3 regions of the Leuconostoc falkenbergense genome follow, and region 2 is predicted to be linked to each of the others. Evidence: riboswitches for the same ligand, from Rfam matches in the RefSeq annotation. Region 2 holds a riboswitch; each other region holds the start of a gene.
What was found. A riboswitch is a leader RNA that binds a small molecule or an ion and turns the genes downstream of it on or off. The one in region 2 is predicted to bind thiamine pyrophosphate.

Region 1 (4,277 bases), 390 kb from region 2:
AACAAGAATTGGTGATTTTGATTGCAACAGATACGGACCAAAATCAATCTCACGCTCAGATAATTTGGATTCACCAGGCGTGGCAACGATCACTTCATAAAAATGCGAACCTTCCTGAACAATGTCTTCCGCTATAATCAAATAGTGATTGTTGTTTAACCATGATCTGACAACATTCTCATCAGTATTTGGTTGTAAAATCAAAGTATTGTACTGATGATTTTTTGACTGACCAGCTGACAAAATGTCTTGAATCAAAATCCCACCCATGCCAGCAATTACAACCGTGTCAACCTTATCAGCTATGTCAATGGCAGCTAAACCATTCGCTAATCGCGCCTCAAGTTTGCCATTCAGATGTCGTTTGTTAATTTCATGTTGAACATTTTCAAACGGCCCTTGAGCGACTTCACCAGCTATGGCATGCTGGACATGATTGTTCAAGATTAAATGTGCGGGTAAATAGGCATGATCTGAACCTATATCAGCAATTATTGCGCCTTGTGGCACATGTTTAGCCACCGCTTCAAGGCGTGGCGAAAGATGAATACTATCCATAATGTTCCCTAAAAAAATTTTTTTACTCCTATCAGTATAGCAAAAAAGCCAGCTACGCGCTGACTTTCCTTATCCAAATTTTATCAATAACACACCAATTGCCATCGCCATAATACCAAATATTTGAGCCCTTGTGACTTGTCTTTGCGGTGAACGCCACCAACCAAATTGTGTAACAGCCATTGATCCAACGATTGAACCAAATAAGCCCAAAGTAACTGTTACCCCCGTACCAAGTTGTGGGACTAAATAGGCGGCTGCAAAAACAAATGCAGCACCTAATACACCGCCAATGAACAACCAAAACGGCTGCCCATTCGCATGAAATTCTTTTGGCAAAAAGGACTTATCACGAATAATCACAACCAGAAGAATCAAGATTGTGCCTGTCAAAAAAGAAAACACCGAGGCTCCGACTGAGGAATGCATTAATTGGCCAAAGTGGCCATTAATGGCTTGTTGAATAGCTGAAATAGCACCTGCCACTATCCCCCACAAACGCCATAAATTCAACGTAACGGCATTTTCATGATCTTTGTCGCTTTTTTCTTCAATTTTAGCAACCCCACGGCTGGCCAACACAACAGCAATGTAAATACCTAAGAATAAAATCAAAATTCCCATAGACTTAAGCCATGTCAAAGGATGCTGCTGTGCCCCAAAAAGCCCAAAGATATCAATCACTTCTCCCATCAAAACTTGACCTAAAATGGGCAAAATAATCGTTTGAATTGCCCCTAATTTGGGAAACATTAAAATGTTAGATGTTAAAAAGAAGACACCCAAAATTCCGCCCAACCAAATCCACCACGGGTTATGCGATAAAACAGTGCCAATAGGAACAATGTGTTGATTGGTCCCCAAAAAGACGGCGATCAGAAATATTGTCCCGACTGAAAATGAAATTAAACTCGACCTAAATGGTGAACGTACCGCTGCACCTAATTTTGCATTAATAGCACTTTGATTAGCTAATAAAAATCCAGCAGCCAATCCAATAAAATAAAGCATCTCAATACTACTCCTAAATATAACTTTTTTAATTTTAACTCATGCGTAATAAGTATACCCATAGGTGCCGTTTTTGCAAGCCAAACGACTTTCATCTATTGCAGGTAAAAATGGATTGTGGTACACTCTGTTTGTGAGATAATCACAAACAATTGAAAACACCAAAGTCTGGGGTGCCGAATGGCTGAGATAATACCCATATAACCTGATCTAGATCGTACTAGCGTAGGGAGATTTACTTGAATATTAATTCTATACAGACACAAGCTACTAATCGTCAGTCTGTTTTAGCATTTGTAATTGATATTATGTCAAAGCCAATCTTCCTATGGAGATTGGCTTTTTGTATGTCTAACCTCATTGCGGTGTTTTCACAACAAATTCGGAGGTGTGCAACATGCATACAAAATGGTCACTACGTGACGTTATCTTTATCGCGCTCATCGCGGTGTTTTTCGGTTTTATTTTCTGGGCTTGGGCATTTGCTTATAACGTCATTGCAGCAATATTAACGCCTATGGGTTTAAGTCCATATGCTAATGATGCAACAATTGGTCCATGGTTAATGGCTGGTCCAATGGCGGGCTACATCATTCGTCGTGCCGGTGCTTCGATTATTGGCGAAACGCTTGCCGGCACAATTGAAATGGTTTTTGGTTCACAATGGGGCGTCATGAACATCGTTGCTGGCGCTATTCAAGGACTGGGAACCGAAATTGGATTTGCTATTTTTGGTTACCGTCGCTGGGATAAAACTAGCTTAACTGCTTCAGTCATTACCGTCACAATTGTAACCTTTGGTTGGGACCTACTTCGTAATGGCTATGCACAATATTCGTTTGGTCTACTAGTTGGTTTGTTTATCACTCGCCTGATTTCATCAGCCATTTTTGCTGGTGTCATTGTTTACTTCACGCAAAAGCTAATTGCTAAATCAGGTATCTTAACAACGCATCAATCAGAGGTGATCTCATGATTTCAAGTATTGCTGTTCAAGTTTTGCCAATGACTGCAAATGAAAACGATGTTATTAAAATCGTTGATCACGTCATCGCTTACATTGATGCTAGTGGTGTTAATTACCAAGTTGGTGCGTTTGAATCAACATTAGAAGGTGATTATGATCAACTGATGTCACTTTTAGCACAATTGCCAAAAGTGGCTGCTGAAATCACAGACATACCTGTAATGGTTTATAGCAAAATCAACATGGCAACCACAAGTGATGTGCTTACAATAGCAAAAAAAACAGATAAATATAAATAAAGCGGTGTTTTCCGCGTACATAGGATATTCTAAACCGATGATTGTTACTCTAGAACATATTAATTTAAGCTACGACAAAACAAAAATATTTAACGACTTGACACTATCCATTCCAGAAAATAGTTTCAATCTTTTAATTGGACCATCAGGTATTGGTAAATCAACATTGTTAAAAATCATTGCCGGTTTATTCCCTCAACTTAAAGGCACTGTTTTGGTTGACAATACCGCCATTAGCCAGTTACCAGCTAATCAGAGAGCACAGCATGTTGGTTTTTTATTTCAAGATCCCGACACACAGTTTGCGATGCCTACCCCTTTTGAGGAATTGACGTTTACACTAGAAAACTTACAAATTCCGGCTGATGAAATAGCTAAACGTGCGACGGCGGCACTTGAATTTGTCGGCATCAAACAACTAGCCGACCAACAGATTGCCACGCTTTCAGGTGGTGAAAAGCAAAAAGTTGCTTTAGCAATAATTGTCGCAATGAAAAGTAAATTGTTGCTATTAGATGAACCTTTCGCCAATGTCGATATAATAGCACGGCAGGAAATTTTAAAAAAAATAAAAACATTGCAGGCTGATGGCGTTACCATTCTTGTGGCAGATCATGATTTTTCAGGTTATCAAGACATTGTAAACAATGTATGGGAAATTCAACATCAAACAATCTCAACACTTGAACATGATCAATTTATGCAACGCATTTCCAAACCACAACATCATATTTTTAAAACAACCAATGAGGGTATTTTTGAACTGACTCATTTTAAATTATCGGCCGAAAAAAGGACATTAATCACTGTTCCCCAACTCTTGATTGGTGCACCTGGCATTACCCTTCTAACTGGCGCAAATGGTAGTGGCAAATCAACTTTATTTAATGCGTTAACTAAATTGAAATCTTTTGATGGGCAGATAACTTATCAATCAAAAAATATTCAAAAATTAAAAGTTGCACAATATGTTCAAAAAGTGGCGCTATTATTTCAAAGTCCCGAGCGCCAGTTTCTTAGAATGACCGTCGATGAAGAATTAGCGTTGAGCTACCAACATAGCCAACATCAATCATTTTGGTCTTCCAAAGTAATTGATCATTATCTCACGCGCCTCAATCTTAATCATTTACGTCAACACATTGTCTATCAACTTTCTGGTGGCCAAAAGAAAAAGCTGCAACTGTTACTGATGTTAATTGTTGGCACGCCCGTTTTGTTGCTTGACGAACCAATTGCTGGACTTGATGTTGCCTCAGTACGTGTAGTCTCTGAAATATTACAAGAAATTTCGGCTCAAGGTAAGCAGCGTTTCATCATTATTAGTCACCAACTGGATGCCTTACTACCAGTCATTAACTACCATCTACACCTTGATCACCAAACATTATACTATCAGGAGCAACTTTAATGAATTCCGGTGTTAAATTCGTCTTTATTTT
Region 2 (4,277 bases):
ACGTGCGTGAAGTTGATTTGAATCCAACCCCACGTGCTTGGCAACGTGTGTCGGATGATCTTTTTGAATTGCTTAGGCTATCTAATCGTCAGCAAGAAGATTTGTTATTTGATATTGTGGCGGGTGATTTAGGTCAAGTAGTGGCAACACAATTTGTTCGATTTGTACGCGAACAAACGCCTAGCTTAACTGCCGAAGAAGTCTTTGACTCAAAACCAGACGGACCTAAAGTACCTTTAACCATTCGTTCCAAATTTGAAAGCTATTCAGAAATTCAAAAAATGACAGTGATGAAAACATTGTTATTGACGGCAGATATGACACACGATAATAACGCTGCACGTTTTAGTGAATTACTACAATTGCTGGCACCAGATGGTCAATATGCACTGGTTAAGCAAATGACAAATGCTCCAATTTTAGATGATTTGTACAATTCAGAAGAACACTATGCAAACGTGTTGTATCAACAAATTATGGACATTGCGACCAGATGATAACAAAGGATGAAACGGATAATTTAATATTAGGTGGTATTAAAACCTTACTCGATGTTTCACCACTATATGGCAACATTGTCATGAATTTAACCCGCGAAATGAACCTGTTAGCACCGCATCCTTTGGCATTAAAATGGCAAAATCATCGTTGGTACTTAGTAATCAATCCAGCACGTTTAACGGAAAATTTCAGCACGTATAATCAGATTGCTGCTGCATTGGCACATGAATCACTGCATGTTATTTGGGAACACCCAGTTCGCTATGCTGCAACGCACCAAGCAAAATCAGTTGTTGATCTAGGGACTGATGTGGCGATTAATCAATATTTACCTAAGGAATTAGGTGAGTTACCAACGGCTGTGACTTTGCAAATGTTGTTTGATGTGTACGGCGAATGGTTTGCGCCTTATCAAGATTCGCAAACTTATATTGATTTAATCAGTCGTTTTGAAGATGATGTGCCTGCTCATGGTGACGTCGACGGCCACGGTGATTGGGCGAGTGTTGGCGATGAGTCTGATGAGGCTAAATCGGCACTTGAACAAGTCATTCGGCAAGCCAATGAAGATGCACAAAAATCTGGGCGAGGTCACTTGGCTAGTGCTGTCATACAACAGATTTCCGCGGTGGTGGTGCCTAAAAAAAATTGGCGTCAAATCTTCAAAACAGGGGTAAGCCAAGTACCTAATCAAAAGCAACCATCACGCGCACGATTTAATCGGCGCCAAGCCTATCGAATGGACTTATTTGGTGAAATTAGTACGTACGAAAATGAAATTTTGGTATTTGTCGACAATTCAGCTTCTATTAGTGATAGACTAGTGGGTAAATTCCTAGCCAATGTGATGCAAATAACACAACAATTTGATGCTAAAGTCCGCGTGTTTTCATTTGATACAGCAGTTGAAGTGATTAAAAATATCAATCATTGGCAGCGCCGTGCTGGCGGAGGAACGGCATTTCAAAGTATTTTTGACTATCTAGATAAACAAAAAACACCTCGTGAGACGACAACAGTGATTATCCTAACTGATGGTGACGGTGAAACATCACCGATTATGTCACAGTATCGTCGTGTTTATTGGATACTGCCAGAAGAGCAACAACTCAGTTTGCCTAATCAAATTGGAAAGGTGTTGACCCTATGAAATTAAATCCAACAGATCTGAGTAGTTTTATTGCCAAAGACAATCGGTTCAAAAGAGCTGAAGCATTATTAACTGATCAATGGGAATCACTGTTACTGAGCGAGCCATGGGGCATGACGATGATGACGCGTTCAGATATTGTCTATGCAAAAGCATTAGTTGCATCAGATGCTATGACACCCACAGTTGATCTGACAACGTTTAAAGGCGTCCAACAGTTTATTCAGCGTAATGCAGTTCGGCTTTCACCAGATGTCGTCACAATGTTAAAGGAGCCATTCTTATGAAAATTAATCTTGTACTTGCACCAGAACAGTCAGTTTCAGAATTATTAGCACTTCAAACAGCGAATCCAGACAACGTGTTTTACCTCGGCAAGGTATCACAATTGGCGGGTTCGAATGTTTTGATTTTGGATGCGCCAGAAATTGTCCAACAATTTCAACGGCCATTAGGCTTTGATAGTCGTTATATTAATGGTCAATTAACTGGCCGTGTGATTCATCAAATTGCCTTTCAGGCTAAAGATGATAATGATAAACTAATTGGTAAGTTAGTAAATGTTGCCGGTGTTGTGGCTCAAAATGATAATGGTAAAGCAGATTATATGTTGTGGACTTTTTGGCAAAATCACAGTCAATTAGCTGATTTTTTGAAAAGTACACAGTATCAGCAAATGATTAATTTGATGAAAAATCCCTACACAACGACTTACCAACGTGTTACAAGTGATTCGCAATTGTCACTGAAACATCAAATGAGAGATGTTGATCCTGAATGGTGGGGTTGATTATCTGGTGACATTCGTTTACACTTATCTTGAAATGAATAAAATATCTGGGGTGCCGATTGGCTGAGAAATACCCATTGAACCTGATGACGTTAGTACGTACGCAGGGAGATATGTTGCATAAGCTAGTGTTTTTTAAATGTTGATTACTGGCCGTGAACGCATCTTCTTGGAGTGGGTTCGCGGCCTTTTTGTGTCCTATTATGGAGAAAACATGACCTCATTACAAACAATTAGAGAACAGTTTATGCCTCAAATAATGGCTGAGCCTTTCGTGAAAGCAATTGGTAATAACTCATTAACCAAGCATCAAGCCGATTATTATACGGCTCAAGATGCCAGTTATATCGAAGCTTTTATGCCTATCGTTGATCAAATTGATGAATCATTACATTTAACCAGACCGACAAGCGATGATGAGGGACAAGCACATCTTAGTCTAGTGGATGCTGTTGCCTCAAAGCCTTTAGATTTGGTTGGGCAATCCTATGTTAATCATATGCGTGCAGCAGCTCAAAAAGGTGCTATGTCAGCAATCATGGCAACCTTACCTTGTGTGGAATCCTATTACTTTATAGCTAAAGCACTGGCACATCAAACAAACAATGGTTGGCAGCAATATTATGCCAGTAAACAATACCATGATTTGGTAACCTATTACTGGCAGATTGTTGACCATTCAGACAGTCGACTAGATGTCGCTATTTTTGAAAAATCGTATCAATTTGAACTAAAATTTTGGCGGAATGCCTATGAAAAAGGGAGTCAATACTAATGACAATTAAAAATGTACGGACACAATCACCGCTTGTTCTGACCTATGCTAACTTTGTTACCCCACAATTCGTAGCCAATGTAGTGAATGTTATTGGTGGTTCGCCGCTTATGAGTCGCGAAGTTAGTGAATTTAATGATTTATGTCAAATTGCACATGCCGTTGTCATTAATATTGGTACGCTTAAGGCCAATGAATTATCAGATATTGTAACGCTCTCAAAGGTCGCTACTAACTTAGATAAACCTGTTATCTTGGATCCAGTTGCTGTTGCAGTACCTTTTCGTAGTAAGGCCGTGCAGACTTTGATGCGAGAAGGGCATGTTGATATTATTCGAGGTAACGCAGCGGAAATCGCGTGGTTTGCCGATATTGATTTTGACAGCCAAGGCATTGACGCCACTGGTAGTGGTGATGTAATTGCCATCGCACAATTAGCAGCAGAAAAGACTGGTGCCATAATTGCATTAAGTGGTGCCAAAGATGTTATTAGCGATGGGCATCAAACTGCCGTCATTGAGACAGACGTGCCATTATTATCAACTAATGTGGGAACTGGTGATGCATTATCGTCCATGATTGGTGCTTTTGTGGCTGAATCACTCACTATGGAAAATGTCATGTACACGATGGCAACGTTTAAGTTAGCTGGCCTCAAAGCCAGCCATCAAATCACGACACCAGGTTTTTATAGTATGCAATTGCTAGATGAACTTGCTGCAATTACAAGTGAGGAAGTAGCGACATTTATGACTGAAAGTGTGCAATACTTATGAGCAATGAAACACCACAAGTATTAACAATCGCTGGTGCTGATAGTAGTGGCGGTGCTGGTATTAGCGCTGATTTAAAGACATTTGCTGCACAGGGTGTTTATGGTGCTAATGTGTTTGTCGCTTTAACAGCGCAAAATACATTGGGTGTTCAAGATGTTTTGATGACACCACCTGATATGATTTGGTCACAAATGCAATCAATCGCTGATGATTTAGCTATCAAAGCAACCAAAACTGGTATGCTCGGAAACGCAGAGACAGTAGCGCTTGTTGCCAAAGGCTTGC
Region 3 (4,277 bases), 680 kb from region 2:
AACAAAATGATTTCGGCACCCATAGCTAACGTTTCAGCTAAAGCCACTTTTTGCAATTCCCCACCTGATAGATGAGCTAAATCACTATGTCTCAGTGATTCAATACCGACTTCAATTAATGCTTCATTGATTCGTGTATCTATTTCTTGTTTTGATAGAGACAAATTTTCAAGTGAAAAAATTAATTCATCTTCCACACGATCCATTGCGAACTGTTGATCGGGATGTTGAAATAACATAGCTACTTTTCTCGATCGAAAATTGGCTTTAATTGTTGCGATATTATGTTTATTTAATAAAACTGTTTGTGACAATTCACCACCATACTTGGGATACAAACCCGCCAGAGCAGTCATCAATGTAGACTTCCCACAACCTGATTCACCAACTAATAAAATAAATTGTCCCGGTTGGATGGATAGCGTAATATCTTTTAAAATTAATTGGTCATCAATCTTAATATCTAAATGGCTAGTTTTTAAAATCGTCATTGTTGGTCATCCTAACGTCACTTTTTTAATAACTTAGACTTTTCTAATAGATTAACAATCCAATAAACTAGTAGGCCAGCAAAAAAAGCAATTGAAATCCACCGTACAATGAACAATCCGATTAACATACTAATTCCAAACTGAAGATAGCCATCATGGAACAATGACCATATAAAAGTCACAATAGTTCCTGTAAGGGTCGACAAAATTAAACCTGTTTTCCAATTTTTATAGCCTGTTAATGTGAAACCTAACTCTGATCCGATTCCTTGAATAAAACCAGAAATTAAAGTCGCTACACCCCAGTAACCTCCCAAAAGTGCTTCTCCTGTCGCACCTAGTAATTCACCAATTAATCCAGCCCCCATCCTTCTCAATAGATAGCTGGAAAGTGGCGCTGCCATCATCCAAGGACCAATTGTAATCGCAATTGTGTATTGATGTAATCCGAGTGGGACCAAAACAGCATCTAAAGCTGTGTATATTGGATCCATAATGAAATAAATGACACCAAAAGCAATACCTATTAATGCCATTAATATCACTTCTCGCAACGACCACCTAACCTTTGATTCAGATGAGATTTCTAACTGTTCCATAAACATATTCTCCTTTTGATTGAGGTCGTAAGTTTTGATAATATACCGTTTTAGTAATAAGTGATCATAGAAAAAACCACCAACCACAAAAGAGACTAGTGATTGATGGCATCAAAAAATGTCTTAATCTAACTTATCTTCCTTCGCAGGTATTAACCTGACAGGTTCAATGGGTATAATCTCAACCTTACGGTACCCCAGATAAAATATTAAACTACGTGAAAAAGTATAACTCATTGTTTTCAAAAATGCAATGCACTGACTCCTATTTTTTTAATGTTTGTAATTATTTTGTAGTAGTGTTATTCTTAATTCATAAAATATTATATGTTGTCCACTAGGGGTGCCTTCTTGGCTGAGATGATGTTTACATCAGTCCCTTCGAACCTGATCTAGTCAACACTAGCGTAGGAAAGTGGCATTCTTTTATTTAATAAAGATGCTCTTTTTGCGCTCTTAACAAAGCGCTTTTTTTGTTGACTAAAAACCAATTATTAGGAGATATTATGTTGTTTTCAGAAGAATTACGTGCTCATGCACAACCAATTATGACTGCTATTCATGAACACCCATTTGTCCGTGGTATTGCGACAGGATACGTACCACGAGAAGCTTTAATTTTTTATGTTGAACAAGATTTTCAATATTTGAGTGAATTTATTAAAATTTATGCCACTGCAATTACAAAACTAACTGACCGTACTGAAATAAAATTTTTTGCGAATGCAATTGATTTTATTTTGAATAGCGAAATTCATCCACACCACGTCTTTTGCGATGTGGCCGGCGTTCAATATGAAATGTTACAACATGCAACACCAGCACCAAAAGCATATCTATATGAATTACATATGTATCGTGCAGCTGATACAGGTTTACTGCTGAATATTCTCGCTGCTTTTCAAGCTTGTCCTTGGACGTACCATGAAATTGCCAACAAGCAAGTTCAAGAAAAGGCTAATAATCAAGCTAATCCTTTTAAAGGATGGATTGATTTCTATGCTAAAACGGATGATGATTCTCAGACCACAGTCTCTGATCAAATTTTCGATTGGATTGATCGTCTGGCATCAGATGCAACATCATTACAACGTGAAGAAGCTATGCAATTTTTCTTAAAAAGTTGTGAACTCGAATGGCAGTTTTGGGAGCAAGCTTTTTACCAACAAGATTGGAAATTTAAGAAAACCATTAGCTCTGCAACATTGAAACATATTTAGTATAAAAAATTGAACTTAGTGATTCAGGCTAATGAAGTAAAATATGACTATTTTGTAACAAGTGTCAAACATTTTCACCAATTAGGCCTTTTTCAAATATTCATTTTTTAAGCACAAACAAAAAGACACATTGCCGTGCCCATTTAGTTTAACAATTATAATTGATTTTTTTCAATCTTACTCATGACGAATAACAAAATCATTGTTATTCAGCTCTCGTACCGCTTTATGCACTTTATCTGTCTTAACCAAAATATAGTCTGTATTAAATGTTGATAGTGCAAAAATGCTTATATTTTCTTTTGCCAAAACCCCTGATATTTTTGCCAAAATACCGATTAAACTAAAGTCCAGTACGCCTTCAATTTTAAACATTTGCCAGCCATCTTCTCTGTTCACTGTTTCTGCAGGCACTTGTGAAGTAGGCGCTACTACAGATATTTCATCAGCTGTAATACTGATATTCAAAGGATTTATAGATAAATTAACCTCCTGTAAATTATCCACCTGAAATACCGTTAATGGTTCCTTTAGTAATAATAATTCCATTTGTTTATTCTCCTAGATTATTTTTAAAATAAAAAGGCAGTGGGAGCTCTTCAATGACCTAATGAGCTCTCACATGCCTGCCACCCGGTGGTGGTAATATATTTATTTTACATAATTATAATATATAAAAAGAATACACACAATTTTTTAATCTTCAGGGCAATTCAATTTAGTGTTTATTTGATGAGCTAGATTCACTTGATGCGCTACTGCTTGTTTTTGTTGGGTTGATCACAATAGTTGTTGTACTCCGATTACGCAACGCATGAATATAAAAGCTCATAATTATGATGATTATGAATAAAGCTGCAATGACTAGATACAATATATTCTTTTTCTCAAGTTTTTTTGGTTTTTCAGACATATTTTTTCTCTCATATCGTGTTGTTAATATATCCATTCTATCATAGCCATTTTTGATAATTATTTTGAAATCAACTCAAATCTTTGGCTTTCATTTTATCCAACTCTTTTTGAGTTTTCTTTTTTCTACTTTCGATACTTTCTATCCAAATACCATTAATAACTGCTTCGCCGACGATTAAAACGGTAAACAACCCTAAAATGTTCTGACCATTTTTGTAAATCATTAACCAAATCATAAAAATCAAATAAGCTATACCCGGTAAAGCACCAAACCATTTTGGAAGGAAACGATCAAGTAAATACAAACCGCCAGCTATTAAACATCCATAAAAAACACCCATAAATTCACTCATCTTTTTCCTCCTGATAATCTGCAAGAATCTTTTTTGCTAAATTTAATGGCAATTCATCATTAATTACCATTTCCATTATTTTAGTTTCAAACGAACTTTTGCCCTGTTGTTCAATTAAATCAATATGTTGAATAATTTTATTCAATCGGACACGTACCGTTGGATAACTAACCTGATAAATTTTGGCTAATTCTTTTAAGGAACCTGAAGCCTTGACTAATTGTTTAACGAACTCTTGATCTTCACGTTCTAGTTTTAAAAACCAATCCATAAACAACGCCTCTCTTTAATATTATTTATTTTATATTAACATTGTTAAACATTTAATGCAATTAATTTTAAATATATTTTTGTTACCTGCTAGGACTGCCCCAACACTGCCTATTTTTCAATTGACGATAACATGATAAAAAGCATGTTTTCACACATGCTTTTTAAAGACTATAAACTTTGATACCGCTTATGATTACTGTTCAAATGCTTATCCTGATACAACTGTTTCTTTTGAAACTAATAAAGCCAATAAAACGAAAACATCCTGCTTATCCATATTTTGATTCAAATTAACTTATTTTTTCAATAAAAAAACATGTTCCCATGTTTCAAAAAATTACAAGGCTATCAAATTCAGATCAAATTGTTTTAACTGGTCAGAATGATGAGAAGTCATAATGACAATTTTGTGATCATTGATGACGA

Region 1: linked by a shared signal. The riboswitch ahead of ACI3ES_RS04395 (ECF transporter S component) and the one ahead of ACI3ES_RS02500 (transcriptional regulator) in region 2 are both predicted to bind thiamine pyrophosphate.
Region 3: linked by a shared signal. The riboswitch ahead of tenA (thiaminase II) and the one ahead of ACI3ES_RS02500 (transcriptional regulator) in region 2 are both predicted to bind thiamine pyrophosphate.

The regions. Positions count from the first base shown of each region.
Region 1 covers NZ_CP174386.1:885,735-890,011, reverse strand. Annotated here, with positions in the region: gene ACI3ES_RS04405 (class I SAM-dependent methyltransferase) at 1-558, opposite strand, end outside; gene ACI3ES_RS04400 (DMT family transporter) at 628-1,569, opposite strand; TPP riboswitch at 1,729-1,818, shown strand; gene ACI3ES_RS04395 (ECF transporter S component) at 1,967-2,545, shown strand; gene ACI3ES_RS04390 (thiamine-binding protein) at 2,542-2,835, shown strand; gene ACI3ES_RS04385 (ABC transporter ATP-binding protein) at 2,873-4,246, shown strand; gene ACI3ES_RS04380 (energy-coupling factor transporter transmembrane protein EcfT) at 4,246-4,277, shown strand, end outside.
Region 2 covers NZ_CP174386.1:493,037-497,313, forward strand. Annotated here, with positions in the region: gene ACI3ES_RS02480 (ATP-binding protein) at 1-497, shown strand, start outside; gene ACI3ES_RS02485 (VWA-like domain-containing protein) at 494-1,651, shown strand; gene ACI3ES_RS02490 (hypothetical protein) at 1,648-1,938, shown strand; gene ACI3ES_RS02495 (hypothetical protein) at 1,935-2,441, shown strand; TPP riboswitch at 2,480-2,568, shown strand; gene ACI3ES_RS02500 (transcriptional regulator) at 2,656-3,216, shown strand; gene thiM (hydroxyethylthiazole kinase) at 3,216-3,992, shown strand; gene thiD (bifunctional hydroxymethylpyrimidine kinase/phosphomethylpyrimidine kinase) at 3,989-4,277, shown strand, end outside.
Region 3 covers NZ_CP174386.1:1,172,555-1,176,831, forward strand. Annotated here, with positions in the region: gene ACI3ES_RS05845 (ATP-binding cassette domain-containing protein) at 1-491, opposite strand, end outside; gene ACI3ES_RS05850 (ECF transporter S component) at 509-1,090, opposite strand; TPP riboswitch at 1,212-1,300, opposite strand; TPP riboswitch at 1,420-1,521, shown strand; gene tenA (thiaminase II) at 1,597-2,310, shown strand; gene ACI3ES_RS05860 (ACT domain-containing protein) at 2,488-2,859, opposite strand; gene ACI3ES_RS05865 (hypothetical protein) at 3,294-3,578, opposite strand; gene ACI3ES_RS05870 (DUF2089 family protein) at 3,571-3,849, opposite strand; gene ACI3ES_RS05875 (ATP-binding cassette domain-containing protein) at 4,189-4,277, opposite strand, start outside.